One region of the Ammoniphilus oxalaticus genome, then DNA from elsewhere that is predicted to be linked to it. Evidence: a T-box and tRNA genes for the amino acid it is inferred to sense, from the RefSeq annotation. Region 1 holds a T-box; the other holds one or more tRNA genes.
What was found. A T-box is a leader RNA that pairs with one kind of tRNA and senses whether it is charged. The one in region 1 lies ahead of serS (serine--tRNA ligase), so its partner is inferred to be a tRNA-Ser.
Positions count from the first base shown of each region.

Region 2: it encodes a tRNA-Ser, which carries the amino acid that the T-box ahead of serS (serine--tRNA ligase) is inferred to sense. The anticodon was not compared.

Region 1 is NZ_MCHY01000009.1:319,650-330,154, reverse strand. Features, by position in the region: gene gyrB (DNA topoisomerase (ATP-hydrolyzing) subunit B) at 1-74, shown strand, start outside; gene gyrA (DNA gyrase subunit A) at 105-2,663, shown strand; gene BEP19_RS13045 (YaaC family protein) at 2,763-3,824, opposite strand; gene guaB (IMP dehydrogenase) at 3,999-5,459, shown strand; gene BEP19_RS13035 (D-alanyl-D-alanine carboxypeptidase family protein) at 5,597-6,901, shown strand; gene pdxS (pyridoxal 5'-phosphate synthase lyase subunit PdxS) at 6,997-7,881, shown strand; T-box leader at 7,955-8,128, shown strand; gene serS (serine--tRNA ligase) at 8,181-9,458, shown strand; gene BEP19_RS13020 (NAD(P)/FAD-dependent oxidoreductase) at 9,492-10,451, shown strand; gene BEP19_RS13015 (ABC transporter ATP-binding protein) at 10,503-10,505, opposite strand, start outside.
Region 2 is NZ_MCHY01000007.1:91,655-102,159, reverse strand. Features, by position in the region: gene BEP19_RS05435 (methyl-accepting chemotaxis protein) at 49-1,749, opposite strand; gene BEP19_RS05430 (hypothetical protein) at 1,992-2,264, opposite strand; gene BEP19_RS05425 (methyltransferase domain-containing protein) at 2,379-2,969, shown strand; gene BEP19_RS05420 (hypothetical protein) at 3,290-3,817, opposite strand; gene BEP19_RS05415 (hypothetical protein) at 3,836-4,105, opposite strand; tRNA gene BEP19_RS05410 (tRNA-Ser) at 4,374-4,464, opposite strand; tRNA gene BEP19_RS05405 (tRNA-Ser) at 4,474-4,564, opposite strand; tRNA gene BEP19_RS05400 (tRNA-Arg) at 4,588-4,664, opposite strand; tRNA gene BEP19_RS05395 (tRNA-His) at 4,678-4,753, opposite strand; tRNA gene BEP19_RS05390 (tRNA-Arg) at 4,773-4,849, opposite strand; gene BEP19_RS05385 (SDR family NAD(P)-dependent oxidoreductase) at 5,032-5,772, opposite strand; gene hmpA (NO-inducible flavohemoprotein) at 5,922-7,154, opposite strand; gene BEP19_RS05375 (Zn-dependent hydrolase) at 7,310-8,536, opposite strand; gene BEP19_RS05370 (GntR family transcriptional regulator) at 8,619-9,605, opposite strand; gene BEP19_RS05365 (DMT family transporter) at 9,982-10,505, shown strand, end outside.

The sequences.
Region 1 (10,505 bases):
TGGGGGATCGGGTTGAACCTAGACGTGACTTCATCCAAGAAAATGCGCAATATGTAGGAAGTCTAGATGTTTAGTGAGTGAAATAAAAACGGAGGTAAAATGGAATGGCTGAAGAGCAACGTTCCAACATCATAGATCGTAGTATTGCCCAAGAGATGCGTGAATCGTTTTTAGGTTACGCGATGAGCGTAATCGTGAGCCGGGCATTGCCAGACGTGCGAGATGGCTTGAAACCGGTTCATCGACGCATCCTCTTTTCCATGAATGAGATGGGAATGACTCCTGATAAGCCATATAAGAAATCAGCTAGAATCGTGGGGGATGTTATCGGTAAGTATCACCCTCATGGGGATTCGGCTGTATACGAAACGATGGTCAGGATGTCGCAAGACTTCTCCTATCGCTATCCGTTAATTGACGGACATGGGAACTTTGGATCGATCGATGGCGACTCAGCGGCAGCGATGCGTTATACTGAGGCCCGTTTATCTAAAATTGCCACAGAGTTGCTTCGCGATATTAATAAAGATACGATCGACTTTGCGCCGAATTATGACGAAAATGAAAAAGAACCCACCGTTCTTCCTGCTCGTTTCCCAAATTTATTGGTAAATGGCGCGGCGGGCATTGCTGTTGGTATGGCAACAAATATTCCTCCGCATAATTTAGGCGAAGTGATCGACGGGATCTTGATGTTGATTGAGAATGAACAAGTAACGATTCCTGATTTAATGCAAGTTGTGAAAGGCCCTGATTTTCCAACAGCTGGACAAATCATGGGCAGAGGGGGAATTTATCGAGCGTTCGAGACAGGACGCGGCAGTATCACGCTTCGCGCTAACGCGGAAATTGTAGAAGAGGAAAACGGAAGGCATCGGATCATTGTTGATGAGATTCCCTATCAGGTAAATAAGTCGAGATTGATTGAACGGATTGCTGAACTTGTTCGCGACAAGCGAATTGATGGAATCACTGATCTTCGTGATGAATCTGACCGTAACGGGATGCGCATTGTGATTGAGATGAGACGTGATGTAAATCCGCAAGTATTGCTAAACAATTTATATAAACAAACGGCGCTACAGACTACTTTCGGTATTAATATGCTCGCGTTAGTAAACGGGCAACCGCAAGTGCTCAATTTAAAAGAGATGCTCACGCATTATCTTGATCATCAACGCGTAGTGATTCGCCGACGCACTGAATTTGATTTACGCAGAGCGGAAGCGCGGGCTCACATTTTAGAGGGATTGCGTATCGCGTTGGACCATATTGATGAAATCATTAGCTTGATTCGCCGCTCTCAAACAACTGAGCAAGCAAGAAATGGCTTGATGGAGACGTTCTCGTTAAGCTATGAGCAATCACAAGCGATCTTAGATATGAGATTGCAACGTTTGACTGGTTTAGAGCGTGACCGTATCGAAGCGGAATACCAAGAATTGGTTAAACTTATTGCTGAACTGAGAGCGATTCTTGCTGACGAAAATAAGGTTTTGGCCATCATTAAAGATGAGCTGATTGAAGTGCGAGATAAGTACGACAATCCGCGTCGAACGGAAATTATGGATTCGGAAGACTTGCTTGATATTGAGGATTTGATTCCTGAGCAAGAAGTTTGTATTACGCTTACACATGACGGTTATATCAAGCGTTTACCTGTTTCCACGTATAAAAGTCAGCGTCGGGGCGGTAGAGGGATTTTAGGCGCGGAGACGAAAGATGACGATTACGTTCAAACGCTGTTTGTTACGAATTCGCACAACTACTTATTAATCTTTACAAATCGAGGCAAAGTATACCGCATAAAAGCTTTTGAAGTGCCAGAATTTAGTCGGACAGCCCGCGGTATCCCGATCATTAATTTAATCCAGATTGAACAAGGGGAATCCGTTAAAGCTGTGATTCCAGTTAGGGAATTTAAGGATGACCGCTTTTTGTTTTTTGCCACAAAACAGGGAATTGTAAAGCGGACTGACCTGACTGCATATGAAAATATCCGTAGGGGCGGGCTTTTTGCGATTAATATTCGCCAGGATGATGAACTGATTGGCGTCGGTCTAACAGACGGAACGAAAGACATTATTCTTGGCACAAAATTTGGGATGTCGATCCGTTTCAATGAAGAGGATGTTCGACCAATGGGAAGAACGGCAACGGGTGTTAAAGGCATTACTCTCGTTGAAAACGATCAAGTCATTGATATGGATCTGATTGACGACGGATCCCATGTGTTAATCGTCACTTCCGAAGGCTATGGAAAGCGAACGCCTGTTGATGAATACCGCCCGCAAACACGCGGTGGTAAAGGATTGATCACCCTGAATGTAACAGATCGGAATGGTCATATTGTCGCATTGAAAGTAGTCAATGAGGAACACGATTTGATGATTGTGACGGTTTCTGGCGTCATCATTCGTTTAAATGTGAACGGAATCTCGACGATGAGCAGGAACACACAAGGAGTTAAATTAATTCGTGTCGAAAATGATGAAGCAGTTGCTACGGTAGCGAAAGTCGATATGGAAGAACCAGATGATGAAACAGAAGAGGATCATGAAGATCTTGATTTAGAAGTTGAAGAGACAGAAGTAAGCGAAAAACCACAATCTGAATCAGATATAGAATCAGACCTCGTAGATGGGGATCCAGAGGAAGACTAAGTCCAATTCATTATTTGTTGACCACTTTACCGAAGTGCTGGAATAGAACCTAGCGTATAGGGAACACATCATCGACGGGATCCCTATGCTAGGTTCATTCTATTTTGTCTCAAAAATAAAACGTTCCTGGAATAGCAGATTTAAAATCATATTAGGAAATTTTCGTTCGTTAATTGCCAGAAATTCTTGGATGATAAACATTTCTGTGGAAGAAAGCGAAAAAATCATTTCTCCCCATAATTCGGTTTCATAGCGGCAGATCATTCCAAGTGTGTACATGAGCATATAGTGGACGAGTATCTCAGGGATGAAAGAAGCCGCCGCATCAGGCTTTGTATAAAAATAATGATTCCCTTTGTAATCCTGGATGAAAAGATCATTGTCAAATCCCGTTGGATTCTCCAAAACTTGAATTTGCTCGGGATGATGCCAATTTAAGCGGATAATGCCTTGCGGCGCCTCTAGGTCATGAGTCGTGAATCGGGCTTGTCCATGATTGTAACGATTTAAAAAGTGAATAAAGCTGCTATAAGAAAGATGACATTTATCCAAGATATGTTCGGGCAAGTAAAAGGTTGTGTAAGGGTAAGTATAATCGACATGCTTTGAAATGTGGATCGGCTCGAGATCGACATGCTCATACGTCTTCTCATAGGCTGCGCGTAATTCGGGTAGCATGGCCAACAGATTCTTCATTTTAAACTTTTCTCCAACGAGTTGCTCGCTGCCTAAATGAGCGGCAACGAGCGGGAATAAACCGTCCCGTTGAATTTTTACTTCGTCATCCGAAAATGTGTAGTCTAATTTTTTAAGTTTTCGACACGTCATTCCATGTTGAAGAACTTTTGTATGTGTTGGATAATGGGCGTCCGCGGTTAAGATAAAAGCCTTAAGTAAGCTGACCATCCCGTAATAAAGCAACAGTGGTTTAACTAAATCGGCGCTGCGGGAAGCCGTATGGAAATATTCGCGACCTTGTTTGATGTAATAAATAAACTTGCGCGTATTTTGAAAAGAGAGTCGGGCTGTATCTGCTTTATATTTATCTTGATAGTACTGGTCGAATAACTGTTTAACATGTGGTTCGCTTTCAAAGTAGACGAACATATTCCACATTTTATTAACTGGGTTTTCACAGGAAACTCGATGAATTTCACGCATTATATCACCATTCTATTTTCATATTCAGCAATAGTTTTCACTTAAACACAATTTTCATGGTTTTTAACATAGTTTACTTCGAATGACGAACAATATAAGAGAGAACTTGACAGTAATTTATGGGTTTTGTTAAACTACGTCTAATATATTTAAGGGGAAGGGAAGGGAAACGACGTGTGGGAGCATAAATTCGGCAGAGAAGGCCTAACTTTCGACGATGTTTTATTAATTCCAGCCAAATCCGAAATTCTACCTCGTGATGTTGAAGTTTCCGTTGTATTAAGTGAGCGCGTCAAGTTAAATATCCCAATCGTGAGCGCCGGGATGGACACCGTGACGGAATCGGCAATGGCGATCGCAATGGCTCGACAAGGCGGCCTAGGGATTATTCATAAGAATATGAGCATTGAACTGCAAGCAGAAGAAGTGGATCGTGTGAAGCGCTCCGAAAGCGGTGTAATCACTAATCCATTTTCTTTGCAGCCGCATAAGCTTGTGCAGCACGCTGAACAGCTAATGTCCAAGTACCGTATTTCAGGGGTGCCGATTGTGGATGATCAAAACCACCTCGTCGGAATTTTAACGAATCGTGATCTCCGTTTTGTTCATGATTATTCGATCCCCATTCATGAAGTGATGACTAAAGATAACCTTGTCACTGCTTCTGTTGGCACAACCTTAAAAGAAGCGGAAAGCATTCTTCAAAAGCATAAAATTGAGAAGCTTCCACTCGTTGATAAGGACAATGTTCTCAAAGGACTCATCACAATTAAAGATATAGAAAAAGCGATTCAATTTCCGCAAGCAGCCAAAGACAGTCAAGGTCGATTACTTGTTGGGGCTGCGGTAGGCGTTTCTCAAGACACGTTTGATCGAGCAGAGGCGCTTGTCCAGGCTGAAGTCGACTGTCTTGTAATTGATACAGCGCATGGTCATTCGAGAGGCGTGCTGGACACAGTGCGTAAATTGCGCGAACTGTATCCTGAATTAACCATCATTGCTGGAAATGTGGCTACAGGAGAAGCAACAAGAGATTTAATAGAAGCCGGGGCTTCCGTCATTAAGGTAGGGATTGGACCAGGCTCGATCTGCACAACGCGGGTTGTTGCGGGAATTGGCGTGCCGCAAGTTACAGCCGTATATGACTGCGCGACGGTCGCTAAGGAGTACAATATTCCAATCATTGCTGACGGTGGTATTAAGTACTCTGGGGACGTTACCAAAGCGATCGGGGCTGGAGCAGACGCAGTTATGCTCGGCAGTTTGTTTGCGGGATGTGAAGAAAGTCCAGGGGAATCCGAAATTTATCAAGGACGAAGATTTAAAGTGTATCGGGGCATGGGTTCGTTAGGGGCGATGAAGGAAGGCAGTAAAGACCGATATTTCCAGGAAAATGAAAATAAGCTTGTTCCTGAAGGAATTGAGGGTCGCGTCGCTTATAAAGGTCCTGTTGCCGATATTCTATTCCAACTGGTTGGCGGTTTACGCGCTGGAATGGGCTATTGCGGGACTGAAAATATAAAGGAAATGCATAAAAACGGCAAATTTATTCGCATCACGGGGGCAGGTCTTGTTGAGAGTCATCCTCATGATGTTCAGATTACAAAAGAAGCGCCGAACTATTCACTTTCTTGATTTTGAGTGGCCTGTTTTAAGGCCGCTTTTTTTGTGCTTTGTTGCGTTATGTTCAAATCTTTGATTTTCATTTCCACTTGGAAAAAGCTGTGGTACAATAAATTTTGGTCTATATAAACAGAGGGAGGGGAGTTCGGTTGAACGGAAGCAGAAAATGGATTGCATCAGTATTAAGTTTCACATTACTTTTTCTCTTTACGATCATTCCGGGGAATCGAACGGAAGCCGCGCCGTCGGGAATTAATCTGGAAGTAAGGTCGGCGATTATGATCGAAGCTACTACAGGGCGTATCTTGTATAAAATGAATGAGGATGTTGCTTTACCGCCTGCCAGCATGACCAAGATGATGACGGAGTTATTGGTTATGGAATATATTGAAGAGGGCAAAATTAGTTGGGATGATCCGGTACAAACGAGCGAATATGGTCATTATATGGGGAAATACGGAGGATCGCGCGTATTTTTGGCGATGGGCGAAGTACGCACTGTACGTGAGCTTTATGAAGCGATGGCTATATACTCCGCAAATGACGCAACAGTGATGTTAGCGGAACATATTGCGGGCACGGAAGAGAATTTTGTAAAAATGATGAATCAAAAAGCGGTAGAAATCGGTATGGAACACTCCCACTTCCTGACGAGCAGTGGTTATCCCGCCTCCGAATTGGGTGAATATCGCCCAAATATTGAAGGTGATCACGTCATGTCCGCAAAGGACTCCGCTATTTTAGCGCGCGAGATAATTAATAAATATCCCGAAGCATTGGAAATATCCAAAATTCCAAAGAAGGTTTTCCGTGAGGGAGAAGCTAATTCGTTGATGATGCCGAACTGGAACTGGATGTTACCGGGCCTTGTTTATCACTTTGATGGGGTCGACGGGTTAAAAACTGGACATACGAATGAGGCAAAGTATTGCTTTACGGGTACCGGCGTTCGTAATGGAATGAGGGTCATTACGGTTGTAATGGGCGCGGAAAGTGAAGCGAAGCGATTTGGTGAAACGAGAAAGTTAATGACTTATGGATTTAATAATTACAGCTTGGAAACGCTAACGCCAAAAGGTCAACCGATTGAAGGAGCAGAGGAAGCGACTGTCAAGAAGGGGAAGCGTTTAAACGTAGCTGTTGCCCCCGAGAAAGATGTTGTTTTCCCTCTTCACACGAATGAAAAGGACCAATATGAGGTAGCTGTACAATTAGAAGAAGTAATAGCTCCCATTGAGAAGGGACAACCTATTGGAAAGGTAACCGTTCAATATACGGGAGAAGATGATCCCGTAGAGTATATTTCTTCGGAAGATGAGGGCGCAGCGGTTAACCTTGTAGCTGAAGCAGATGTCGATAAAGCAAGCTGGATTCGGTTGTTTTTCCGAGCAATTAAGAACTTTATCGGTGGTATCTTTGGCGGCATCGTTGATAAGATTACAGGTTTGTTCTAGTTTGCCAGTCTGTTATGTTGTCTTTTCCTGTTGGTTTATGTATTATGATATTAATTGACAATTAACATTCTAAAGGGTTAAGTAGGGGGATAATCATGATAGAAACAGGTACTTCAAGAGAAAAGAGCGGAGTAATTGAGATACAAAAACGCGGCGTGATTATGGACGTTGTAAATGCCGAACAAGCTAAAGTGGCTGAGGCTTCTGGCGCGATCGCTGTGATGGCTTTAGAACGGGTTCCAGCTGATATTCGAGCTGCGGGCGGCGTAGCGCGGATGGCGGATCCTACAATCGTTGAAGAGGTTACGAAGGCTGTTTCAATCCCAGTTATGGCGAAAGCTCGAATTGGCCATTATGTTGAAGCGAAAGTATTGGAAACGTTAGGCGTTGATTACATTGATGAAAGTGAAGTATTAACGCCGGCTGATGAGGTTTATCATATTAACAAAAAAGACTTTAAAGTTCCATTCGTATGCGGGGCTCGTGATCTTGGCGAAGCGCTTCGTCGCATTAACGAAGGAGCGGCAATGATTCGCACCAAAGGGGAACCAGGCACTGGGAATATCGTAGAAGCGGTTCGACACCAAAGAACGATGCAAAGTCAAATTCGCAGAGTACAAAGTATGTCTTATGATGAGTTGGCGAATGAAGCGAAGAACATTGCGGCTCCATATGAACTGCTTGAATTTGTTCATAAAAACGGCAGACTGCCTGTCGTAAACTTTGCTGCGGGAGGCGTTGCTACACCTGCAGATGCGGCATTGATGATGTATTTAGGTTCGGACGGTGTATTTGTTGGGTCCGGTATTTTTAAATCGGATAATCCAGAGAAATTTGCGAAGGCTATTGTTCAAGCGACAGCTAATTTTGAGGATTATGCTTTAATCGCGGAACTATCAAAGAACTTAGGAAACGCAATGACAGGAATTGAAATCTCCACTTTGCTTGAAAATGAGCGAATGTCAGAACGCGGTTGGTAGTATTTGTTAGTATATAATAGAGTTTTACGGCATAAACTGGTATATCAAGGGTTAAAACCGTAAATTCAATATATGCAGAGCGATGATGGGAATAGTAATTCATGATGACTAGCGCAGAGAGTCGGTGTTTGGTGCGAACCGATCTAGGTTATGAATGAATCCACCCCTAAGCTCATTTTCCAAGAGTGGACTATGGTACGTACATAGTCAACTAGGGTGGCAACGCGGGTAAAATCTCGTCCCTAATGTAATGGGACGGGATTTTTTTGTATCCAAAAATTCTGAAGGAGTGAAAGCAGTTGTTAGAAATTAAACGTTTACGCAGTGATTTGGAGGGTATTAAACAAACGCTTAAAAACCGCGGCGGGGATTTTAAAGAATTGGACCAATTCTCCACGCTAGATGAGCAAAGAAGAGCCTTACTTGTGCAAAGTGAAACGTTGAAGAATAAGCGAAATACGGTTTCAGAGGAAATTGCAAAGAAGAAGCAGCAAAAAGAGGATGCTGACGATCTCATTAAGGAAATGAAGACAGTCGGTGATCAAATTAGACAGTTTGATGATCAACTTCGTGAAATTGAGGAGCAATTGGACCAAATTTTGATGGGAATTCCGAATGTTCCCCATGAAAGTGTTCCGATCGGTCAATCGGAGGATGATAATGTTGAAGTTCGGAGCTGGGGGGAAAAGAAATCTTTTTCTTTTGAACCGAAAGCGCATTGGGATCTTGCCTCTGATTTAGGAATTTTGGACTTTGAAGCCGCTGCTAAAGTGACGGGAAGCCGTTTTGTATTTTACCGCGGCCTAGGCGCTCGCCTCGAACGGGCGTTAACACAGTTTATGTTAGATTTACATGTGGATAAACACGGCTATGAGGAACTTCAACCGCCATACATTGTAAATAAGGCTAGCTTAACAGGTACGGGGCAGCTACCAAAGTTTGAAGAAGATGTTTTTAAATTGGAGGGAACAGAGTACTACTTGATTCCGACTTCGGAAGTGCCTGTGACTAATTACTATAGTGGTGACATTTTAGCTGGAGAGCAATTACCGATTAAGTTTACAGCTTATAGCGCTTGCTTTCGTTCTGAGGCGGGTTCTGCGGGAAGAGATACGCGCGGCTTGATTCGTCAGCATCAATTTAATAAGGTAGAGCTTGTCAAGTTTGTTAATCCAGATGATTCCTATGAAGAATTAGAAAAGTTGACTGCTGATGCGGAACATGTGCTGCAATTGTTAGGTTTGCCTTATCGTGTGGTAAACTTATGTACAGGGGATATCGGGTTTTCTTCCGCTAAAACGTATGATATTGAAGTATGGTTGCCGAGCTATGATACGTATCGCGAAATTTCCTCGTGCAGTAATTTTGAAGATTTTCAAGCGAGAAGAGCGAATATTCGTTTCCGTCGAGAAAAGAAAGGAAGACCTGAGTTTGCGCACACCTTGAATGGTTCCGGTTTAGCTGTGGGCAGAACGGTCGCCGCAATTTTAGAAAATTATCAACAAGAGGATGGAAGTGTAATTATTCCTGAAGTGTTGCGTCCTTACATGGGCGGTAGAGAGCGGATTAGTAAATAAAGCGAGTGTGTGGATAAGTTTTAAAAAGGAGAAATGGATTTTTTAGAATTGGGGCGAGAATTTTTGAATCAATCGATTGAGGTTGTCATTATTGGCGGAGGTCCAGCGGGGATATCGGCGGCAATCTGGTGTAAGCGGTTAGGGATCGATCATTTGCTACTGGAATCTGAGACGGCCACAGGAGGACAGCTCCACAATATTCAAAATGAAATTATAGACTATCCGGGAATGATCACGAACAATGGGCAACAATTACAGGAAAAGTTTCACCAGCATCTTCTTCAATTGAATTGCCGTTTTCGTCTCGGAACTTCTGTGTTATCCATAGACGCAGCGAATCGATGTCTTACTGTAAAAGAGGGGAAACGAGACCCTGAAGTTATCCATTTTCAATACTTGATTTTTGCGACGGGGGCTAAACCTCGCAGATTGCGCATCCCAGGGGAAACGGAAATGATGCAGCGTGGCGAGATTTATTCAGCCTCAAAAGACGGCGCCTTATTTGCGCATAAACGAGTGGCGATTATCGGAGGCGGGGATCGAGCCTTTGAAGGGGCCTTGATCTTGGCTGAAAACGGAGCGGAAGTGAGTCTGATTCACCGTTCGGATCGTTTTCGAGCTCGTAGAGAATACATCCAGCAAGTTACAAAGCGAGATAGCATTCAACTATATCCCCATTGTAAAATAGAACGAATTGACGGGAAAAGTCGCGTAACAGGTGTTACGATAGTAGATGCCAACGGAAAAGTGAATCAGCTTGTTGTAGACGGTGTATTCATTCGAGTTGGCGTGGAACCGAACAGTGGCTTATTAAAAGGAAAAGTGGAGATGGATCAGAATCAATATATTCTTCATAATCCCAAGTATCAAACGAGTGAACCGCATATTTTTGCAATTGGGGATGTATGTACACCAGCGGATTACACAAGTATATCTTTGGCGGCTGGCCAAGGAATGATTGCTTCCAAGTCGATTTCCATCTTGCTTTCATAAAAGGTACATGTTTCGTAACAAAAAAGAGGAGGGTCTAATGAAACCCTCCTCTTA
Region 2 (10,505 bases), on a different contig from region 1:
CTTAAATTCCGATTACTGTTCTTTTTATTTTTCTTTTTCAGTCGTGGACTATACTTTAAACTTGGTTATCAAACTCGCCAACTCCTCAGCCATGTGACTAAGTGAAGTAGCTGATGATTTAATCTCCTCCATTGAAGCATTCTGTTCTTCCGCAGCGGCTGCAACATTTTGCGTATTACTTGAAGACTGTTGGGAAATCCCGGTCACCTCTTCCATCGCTGACACCATTTCATGGGAGAGATCATCGACTTGGACTACAATTTGATCCACCTCTTTAGACTGCGCGAGAATTATCTCAATGGCATTTACGATTTCATCAAAGGCGCTGCCTGTTTCAAACACATGCGAAATCCCATCTTGCACAACTTTCGTGCCCTGATCCATTGATTTAACCGCTTTCATTGATTCCGCTTGAATTTCATTGATCAATTCGCTGATCTCGCCAGCTGCCTCTCCTGATTGTTCCGCCAGCTTCTTTACCTCATCGGCAACAACCGCAAATCCTCGCCCATGCTCTCCCGCCCGCGCTGCTTCAATCGCAGCATTTAACGCGAGTAAATTGGTCTGGTTTGCAATTTGGGTAATTACTTCTACAATTTTACCAATTTCATCCGATTTATTACCAAGCGTATGAATCACTTGAGCGGTTTCACCAACCGTTTGTTGCACGAGGTTCATCTGTTCCATCGTTTCTGAAACCGTCTTAGCCCCAATTGTCGCTTTATCATTTGCTGTAGCCGATGAATCTGTGACAAGCTGAATCGATTGAAGAACACGATCCATCCCATTAGAAATATCGGTAAGCACCGTATTTGCTTCACTTGTCGTAGAAACTTGTCTATCTGATCCAGTGGAAATCTCTTGGAAGGCAATCGTAATGTTTTCTGTCGCTTGCCCAGTTTGTTCCGCGCTCGCTGTCAATTCTTCGGCCGCTGCCGCCACTTGTTGAGTCGTCATCCCAACCTGGTGAATTAAATTATGTAAATTTTCTGTCATCTGATTAAATGATGTGGCCAGGGTGCCGATCTCATCCCTATTTTTTATACTCAGTTTAGGGACAGTCAGGTTCCCACTCGAGATTTCATCTACCTGTTCAGTTAGTAACTGTATTGGGATATAAATACTCCGTGATGCTAAGAAAGAAAGAATAATGCCTACCACTACAGCAATGCCCGAGAATATGATTACAAATAATTTCCCAGATTGATACAGTTGTAGCGATAGCGCGCTTGATTGCCTTTCCCCATCTTCATAATAATCGACTGCGTGATTCAGCGTTTCCTCAATACTTAGGTAGAAAGGATGAATCTGATTAAAGATGACGAGCGCTTGATCCAATTGATTGTTTTTTACCAATTCAACGATCGACGGAACATCGCTTGTGAAATTTCCCCAATTAGCGACAATATTCGAATAATATTCTCGTTCTTGCGCATTCATCGTAATCGACTCGAATTTGACTAATTGCTCATTTACTATATCTATCGCTTCATACAAATCACCAGTCAGACGTTCTTTTTCCTTCGGATCTGGCTCTAAGGTGGTTCTCAAAACCAACCGCTCCACATCCGTTGTACTCGCCTTAAGAGCGCCCGTTAGAACAACGCTCGGCATCCAGTCAGTCGTTGTCTTTGTTATTTCCTCACCCATTCCCGACATTCTTAAAATCGAGATTGTACTCGTAACGACCAGCAGTAAGATGACGATAAAAAAACTCCCCATCAATTTTTTTTGTACCGTTAATTTCATGATATCTCCTTTATAAAACGTTTTCATTTTACATGAAGTAGTTCATCCTTAACCCCCTAACATAGGTATTAAATCACTCCTATTATACTGAATCTTCCTTAGGAAAAAAAGGGAAATTTGGCTGTTTAACACATTTGTTGTCGAGCGCCTTTCATAAAAATGAATTCTTGTCGAGATAGCGCTCGCTTCGCAACCGAAAATTGGAATCCTAATTTTATCTCAATCAAAAAGAAATAGCGTTATCATCCTTGTTCCGCTGCCCATTCAGTATGGATGTTGTAGATTAAGATTCCTTTTTCCTCTTGTGTATGATAACTAGTGATCTCAAATGAGCGCAAAGAACCATTATACTTTTTGTCAAATTCAACATCAATAAGTGCCTCAGGTTCTACAACGACTGGCTTAATCCTATTTGTTTTAACGATCTCTTCCGCGCTCGGACTATCCGCAATGACACATTTCGTTAATGCTGGGTTCAGCGGCTTCTCACACCAAGAATATCCATTTAAAACCACCAATCGTTTGCCCAGCATTGTTGACAGTCGGTAGCGGAATGGGAATTGTTGTCGATTTATGTTGGAATCATTGGTCGACGTGATAGATGGTTGATGTTCTATGGTAGAATATGAATGAAGTATACAGAAGGAAAGTTGGCGGTAGGAATGGAAAGAAAAGATAGATGGAATCAAAAGTACACAGATCAACTTCAACGCGAATCCGAATTAACGCCCACTCCCCGCTTAGAAAAACAATCTGATTATTTGCGCGGAGGAACTGCGCTTGATCTGGCCTGTGGGCTTGGCAAAAACAGCCTGTTTCTCGCTCGTCAAAACTATGAGGTGCAAGCTATCGACATTTCGGAAGTGGCCATTGATTTTTTAAAAGAACAAGCGAGTAAGGAGAATCTTCCGATCACAGCCGCCGTCGCGGATATAACAAATTTGGACGAGCTTCATTCGCTACAACCTGTTGATCTCATCGTCATTACAAAATACTTAGACCGCGCCCTTTTCCCAATCGTCAAAACACTGATTAAAAAAGGCGGCTATTTTTTTATGGAAACATTCTATCAGTCGGATGAGGAAAAAAACGAGAAGATCCCTAGTCAATTCAAGTTAGAAACACAAGAATTATTAAATGAATTTGCTGGATGGAAGATTCTTTTTTATGAAGAGGATGAACGATCAGGGATACAGACAATTTTTTGTCAAAAACGATAGCCGTCGTGGGCGGGGATCAGGACACGATTAAAAAATTAGAGTCGCGGGAGACAAATGAAGAAAGCTAGATGGGATGGAGAGTGCAAAGAGGCTTGCGCGCCGTCGATGAATGAGCGAATCCGAGAAGGGTGGACGGCGTCGTAACCCAAACGGAGCTCGACTCGCTCTCTATAGGTCAATACGTCTATTACATATGTAATATTTGCCATTTCAAGAGGAGGAGGCCCCCCCCGATCTGATTCCATAGCTTAGTTGTCGAATGTCCACTAACATGCGGATCGATCTAGAGTGATGGCGCACAGTCAATGATCTGACGGCGCTTAGTCCCCTCTCCTATCCATCTTTATCTCAATACTTTTTGGAGGAACGATATCAAATGTTTCCATTTGTCCGTCCCATTCAATCGTTACCGAAACAATTCGTGACATAGGGTGTGGAATGTCATTTGTCAATAGGTTTTTTAAATTGAGTTGCCCATCTCGCTCTTTTATTTGTAGTCCAGATTGTTGGGGGTATATTGATCCCTTTTCCACGCTTCCATCCTTCATTTTTAAGGAGAAATGAATTGCCTCCATCTGGTCAATCTTCATTTCCTTAGAGGTTAGAGCTAAATCAGCATGCAGATTGCTTTCGATCGTTTTTGGATCCACTAATGTTTCATCGCGAAGATCATAGGTAACTTCCCAATGTTCGCCCTCACCCTGTAATAACAGAGAGTTCACGAGACCACTCTGATTTTCTTTTAATGGTCTAATCTCTTTTTCGACTGTGGTTTGTCCCGTTTGATTGGAACAAGCGACACAATACATAACCAACATGACGAATCCTAAATTTCTAAGTCTTTTCAAAAGGAACCTCCCCCCTATTTAATTATTAAATCTTGCAATGATTGTTTCCTTGTATGTTTCCTCATTTTGTACCCATTTCACTTCAATTTTAGCGTGCTTGACATGTTTTTGAAGCTCATCGTAGCTCCAAGTTAGATTCAACCTGCTATGCTCGCTCGCTCCATATTTCTTCTCATTAAGCGTTTCATTCTTCTCAGCGACTACATTAGACTCGAAGTAACCTAGTTCATTAAGATTAAATGAGGTGACGTGCAATAAACGTTGAAGCTCTATCTCTTCGTTTGGCATGAGCGTAATTTTTTTGTCGATTCCTTGTTCCTCATTCCCGTCTTCAATTTGATGGCGCCCTTCGGTTAACCCTAAAGTTACGATTGCGCTCCGCCCTTAAGGATTAAAATTTGGGGTGGATCAGCAACGCATCCTACTAAAGCAATTAGGAATAAAATAAACGGTAAAAACAAACGTTGTTTCATCGATATCCTTTCCCAAAAATGATAAAAGGCTTCCTACCGTGTATCGATCACGTGAGAAAGCCTTGAGATTTTAATCGTATGTATGGCGGAGGCGAGAGGATTTGAACCCCCGCGCGCCTTGCGACGCCTAGCTGATTTCGAGTCAGCCCCCTTCAGCCTCTTGGGTACGCCTCCAAAAGTAAATGGCAGAGAGGAAGGGATTTGAACCCTCGATACGCTCACACGTATACACGATTTCCAATCGTGCTCCTTCGGCCAGCTCGGACACCTCTCTATAGTGAAGGATATAAGATAAAATGGCGCCCCAGGAGAGATTCGAACTCCCGGCACACGGCTTCGAAGGCCGTTGCTCTATCCAGCTGAGCTACTGGGACTAGTTGTATAAAATGGGGCGACCGATGGGATTTGAACCCACGAGTGCCGGAGCCACAATCCGGTGCGTTAACCCCTTCGCCACGATCGCCGTAACACAAAAATATAAATGGCGCGCCCGGAGAGACTCGAACTCCCGACACACGGCTTCGAAGGCCGTTGCTCTATCCAACTGAGCTACGAGCGCGTAAACAATCACAAGTAATAATATACCACATTAGCTTGTACAAAGTAAATAGTTTTTTGTTGGAAATATGTTGTGATTTCCTTGTAACAATTATGATTATAGTATGTTCCGCTCCGATAAGCAAAGGTTAGTTTTGGGTCAGCTGTAAATGAATCGAAAAGAGGGACAGTTTTGTCCCTGTTTTAAAGATTCGCTCCCCCATCAATCACAACAACTTGTCCAGTTACAAAGCCGGCTTGAGCGACTAACGACACGATCACTTCCGCTACATCTTCAGGCGTGGCGCAGCGGCCAAGTGGCGTATCTTCGGCTAAGCGACGGATGTGATCTTCTTTTCCTTCAACCCAACGCGTCATAACAATGCCAGGGGCGACAGCATTGACCCTCACTTCTGGAGCTAACGTTTTCGCTAATGTCTTCGTAATACTGATCGCTGCCGCTTTAGAAGCGCAATAAGCGATCGAACTACCGCCTGCGTATAATCCGGCGATCGAAGCCACATTGACGACGCTTCCTTTGTTCCGCTTCAACTCGTGAGCGCAGGCGCGTGTCGTAAAAAAGATCCCTTTTGCATTGACGCCAAACATTTGGTCAAAATCTTCGCTCTGCAATCCGTCCAAATCGTGAAACTCAACAAATTTTGTTGTCCCCGCATTATTGATCAGAATATCGACGCTGCCAAAAGTGTTGACGGTGTGTTTCACCATTTTTTGAACATCCGCATCATTGGATACATCCGCTTGAAAAATAGTGCCCTTGACGCCGAGCGCCTCGACTTCTTTTAGCGTTTCCTCCGCATCCTTAGCTGAACGAGAGTAGTTAATTACAATGTTAGCGCCTAACTTTGCTAAATTTAACGCGGTTGCTTTCCCAATTCCTGTTCCGCCCCCTGTGACTAATGCGGTCTTCCCTTTTAAATTCATCTGGCTAAACCCCTTCCCTCTGTAACTTTTCAAAATACTACGTTCGTATCATATCATGAACCTGTTCTGGAAGGTATCCCCTTTCAAACGGTCTTTATTTAACATATAAAAAAGCGCCTTACATAAAATAGGCGCTTTTTCGTTGTTTATTAATTGGTCGCGACCAATTCCTCTAAATCTGCTGCAGGACCAAAAAATTCAAAGTGGATATTTTCAGTTGGTACGCCCCACTCTTTAAGCGCGCTGTAAATCCCTTTCATAAAGGAAACAGGCCCGCAGAAGTAAAAGTCTGCTTGATTGGATGGTAAAACAGATTGCAGCCACCCTAAATCGATATAACCTTCTTTGTCGAACTGATTCGTAACGCGGTCGGCTTGGGTAGGGTTTTGATAGCAAAAGAAGGAACGAATGTGGTTGTTTTCTAACACAACGTTTTGAACATGTTCCTTCATCGCATGGTAGTTTCCACTTTGGGTCGAATGAATAAAAATAACCTGACGGTCTGGATAATCGACCAGCGTATTTAACATGCTTACTAATGGAGTCAATCCAACCCCTGCGCTTAACAGTACAACGGGTGTCTTCTTGGTTGTATCAAGGAAAAAATCGCCAGCGGGGGCGCTCAATTGCAATTGATCCCCTTCTTCAATATGGTTGTGCAGATACGTGGACACAATCCCTTGCGGCTGATCGTCTTTTGCATCTTCTCTTCTAACGGAAAGTCGGAAATAGTCTTTCCCAGGAGCTTCAGATAGGCTATATTGACGAATATGTGTATATTCTTCTCCTATCGGTTGAACTTTTACGCTCACGTACTGACCCGGTTCGAAACTCGGAAGCGCGCCTCCGTCAATCGGTTTTAGATAAAAGGAAGTGATTACTTCACTTTCTTTTACTTTGTTGGTCACTCTAAATGAGCGAAAATCAGCCCAGCCGCCCGCTTGTTCCTCCGCTTCCGTATACATTCCCGCTTCAACTGAAATGAACACATCTGCGATTACACCATAGGCTGTTCCCCAAGCGCCAATAATTTCATCGGTTGCCGCGTCCCCGAGTACATCTTTAATCGCTTGTAAGAGATTCTCGCCAACAATCGGATAGTGTTCAGCCTTGACCCCTAAACTCCGGTGTTTATGAGCAATTTGTTTGACAACAGGGACAATCGTTTCCAGTTGATCAATGTGGGCCGCTGCCGCATACACAGCGTTTGCCAAGGCTGCTTGCTGTCTGCCTTGCTTCTGATTAGCGTGGTTAAAAATATGTAATAATTCTGGATGGGAAGTAAATAGCAACTCATAAAAGCGGGTTGTGATTGCTTGCCCATGTACTTCCAAGACAGGAACCGTGGATTTAATAATTTCAATCGTTTTTGCATCTAACATTTTAATATTCCGCCTTTCAATGTTTATTAACATCATAATAGTAGGTAACGGAATAAGAGACGGTGAGATCAATCACAACAAATGTGAACAAATATTGAACAAATGTAAAAAAGACCATTTCGCGCACGCGCGCAAAACGATCTTTTTTTCCAATATTACTCGGCTAGCTGAATCAACGTATGGTAAAGCACATTGGTCGCATTGGCGCAATCCTCTTTAGAACTCCACTCAGCTGGCGTATGGCTAATGCCATCTTTAGAACGAGCAAAGATCATGCCAATGTCACATAGTTCAGCCAATTGCATACCATCATGCCCCGCGCCGCTCGGCAATGTTAGAATACCAAAACCTAGTTTTTCACAAGCTTTTTTAGCGGCATCCTGCACAATTGGCGAACAAGCTACTGGGGGGATCCGTTGGAATTCTTCAATCGTTAGCGTCAGTTGGCGCTCCTCGCAAATTTGATGTGATTTGCTTGTAATCGCTTGTTCAACTCGATCACGAACAGTTTCATCAATATCACGCAGGTCTAATGTGAATTCAACGCGTCCCGGAATAATATTGATACCCCCAGGAGTAAGTTGCAATTGACCGACAGTGCCAACCGTTGATCCTGTTTGAGCTGCTTCCGTTTCAATGATTTGAATGATTTGAGCGGCTGCCGTTAATGCGTCATGCCGGAGCGTCATCGGGGTTGTGCCCGCATGCCCTGCTTCACCCTCGATGATGAATTTCTTCCATAAGGGGCCCGCGATCCCTGTCACAACACCAACAGATAGGTCAGCATTTTCCAACAATTTTCCTTGCTCAATATGTAGCTCAACATATGCTTTAAGTTCATCTTTATGACGAACTGCTTGACCGATTTTATCCGGATTAAACCCGGCTTTGCCCATCGCCTCCGCAATCGTAATCCCATCAACATCTGTATTGTTATGCAAATCTTCAATTTTAAGCGTACCAGCCATCCCACGACTCCCCATCATCCCAAAACTAAATCGCGCTCCTTCTTCATCTGTGAAGGCCACAACTTCAATCGAATGTTCTAGTACGATTTCTTGTTCAGCCATCGTTTGCAACGCCTCAACAGCGGCGATCACGCCTAATGGCCCATCAAAATTCCCGCCGTTATAAACAGAGTCTACGTGAGAACCTGTTAACACGATCGGAGCTTCTGGATTTTTGCCTGTTTTTTTTCCGATTAAATTACCAACAGCATCCTCACGAACAGAAAGACCCGCTTCTTTCATATAAGAGATTATTAAGTCTTTTGCTTGACGTTCCTCAGTCGAAAAAGATAGACGTGTAATTCCGCCTGATGGTTGACGTCCGATCTTACTTAAGGCCATAATTCTATGCCACAATCGTTCCTGATTAATCAATTGTATCACTCCATTTCAGTGCATGATTAGATGTATAGTCATTTAGGTATAATGCGTCTGGCGAGTGTCGTTGATGGCCTAGTTATATAGATCCCTCCTTTGTTCGTCGGCCGAGTTCACTGAGTAAAGTTTGACTACTTTGCTCCAACTGCATGCCAAATACATATGTTTTATCAGGAGCCAATTTATGAATTTGTTTGTAAATAACTGAAGATGTGTAGATTTTGTCTACTTTTTCGATCGTATAGAGCAATTCATTTAACGAATCCATTCCTATTGGAATAATTTCTATATGTGAGATGCCAGCGCCACGCGCTTGATCTGCCATCCACTGCGCCCCCGAGCCTACTGGACTTATAAAAGCAACTTTGCTCCCTAAATTAAGCTTAGATATGTCTATTAACATAGACAACTCAGCAATAAATCCGATTGCTAACATCTGTTTGTTCACAGTAGTTGGTAATAGTTCGAGCTCCCGCATATATTGCCACGTTGTAATCAGACACTTCATCGTTCTAAATATTTCTTCTATATTTAGATTAACATCGTTTCTCAAATCCTCTATAAAGATCGTGTGAACTTTGCCGCCTGCGTATCGAATAATCTCTGATTCATAGAAATAGTAGTCATCCTCTCTGGAAACAACTAAACAAAACTCCGCTGTGGATAAGTCTACATCTGTTTGAAAGAGTTGTAAATACGCAAAGGTCGGAATTAGTAAATCTCTTAAAGCCAGCCCTTGCTCGGTTGTTTTTTCTAGAACCCCTTGAATTTTTGGGAATAAAGGCTGCCTATTCGCAATTAATTGACGCGTTTCTTCAGAATCCGTCACCTGAGTCCCCCGTCCCTTTTGTAAGGAAACAAGACCTTCATCTCGAAGCTGTGTATAGACTCGATTGATCGTGTTTCGGTTTAATTGCAACTGCTCGGCTAAAAAATTCGTAGGAGGTAAAAAATCACCTGGCATAATCACACTCATTGCTATTAACCATTTAATTTGTTCTTGTAATTGGACATTGATCGGTAATGGAAAGTTTTCGTCTATTTTAAAAGAAAAATTACCCTTCATCGCTACCACCTTTACATAGAATAATAGGTATCTATATTATAACTTAATTCCAAGTGTTTTACCACTAATTCCTAATTCTGACTAAAACTCTTATCAGTCCACAAGCGCAACCCCTTACTTACTGATTATTAACTATTTATATATTTACATATGCAATTATTTAGTACCATTCAAGTAGGCATCTATTGTTATGTTTGGCTAGCATACAGATGGTCATTTCCCTAATGATCTATTTTTTTATTTCTTTAGAATTCTGCGAAATTCGTTATTTTTTCTTTAGGATTACTTACTAATATTGACATCTGGCTGTTCCCTCCCCTCCCCTGTTGCATCTATGGTATAATCGTTCAACTAGATCAAAGAAGGTGGACCTGATATGTCACAGTCAAATTGGAAATTGTATTTAATGCTTGGGTTTGCAACCGCATGTTGGGGGACCGCATTTATTGCTGGGAAATTCGCAACAGAAGTTTGGCATCCTTATATGGTTGCTTTTTTACGCTTTTTTGGGGCATCCCTCCTACTCTACCCATATATGAAATGGAAAGAACCAAATCCACCTTCCATCACACGGAATGACTGGGCGCTGTTTGCAATTCTCGGTTTATCCGGATGTTCGCTTTACAATGTCTTTTTTTTCATCGCCACTCAGAAAGCGCCAATTATTAAAAGCGCTTTAGTCATTGCCTGGAATCCGATCTTAATTTCAATTTTTGCTGGACTATTTTTAAAAGAGACAATTACCCGTTCTCATATACTTGGTTCAATTGTTGCAACAATCGGCGTTGTCATCATTATTGCAAAGGGCAGTATCAACGATCTCATCGCTCTTCGTTTCGAACCGATCGACGCTATTTTATTAGGCGCAGTTGTCTGCTGGGCAACATATAGCGTCGTAGG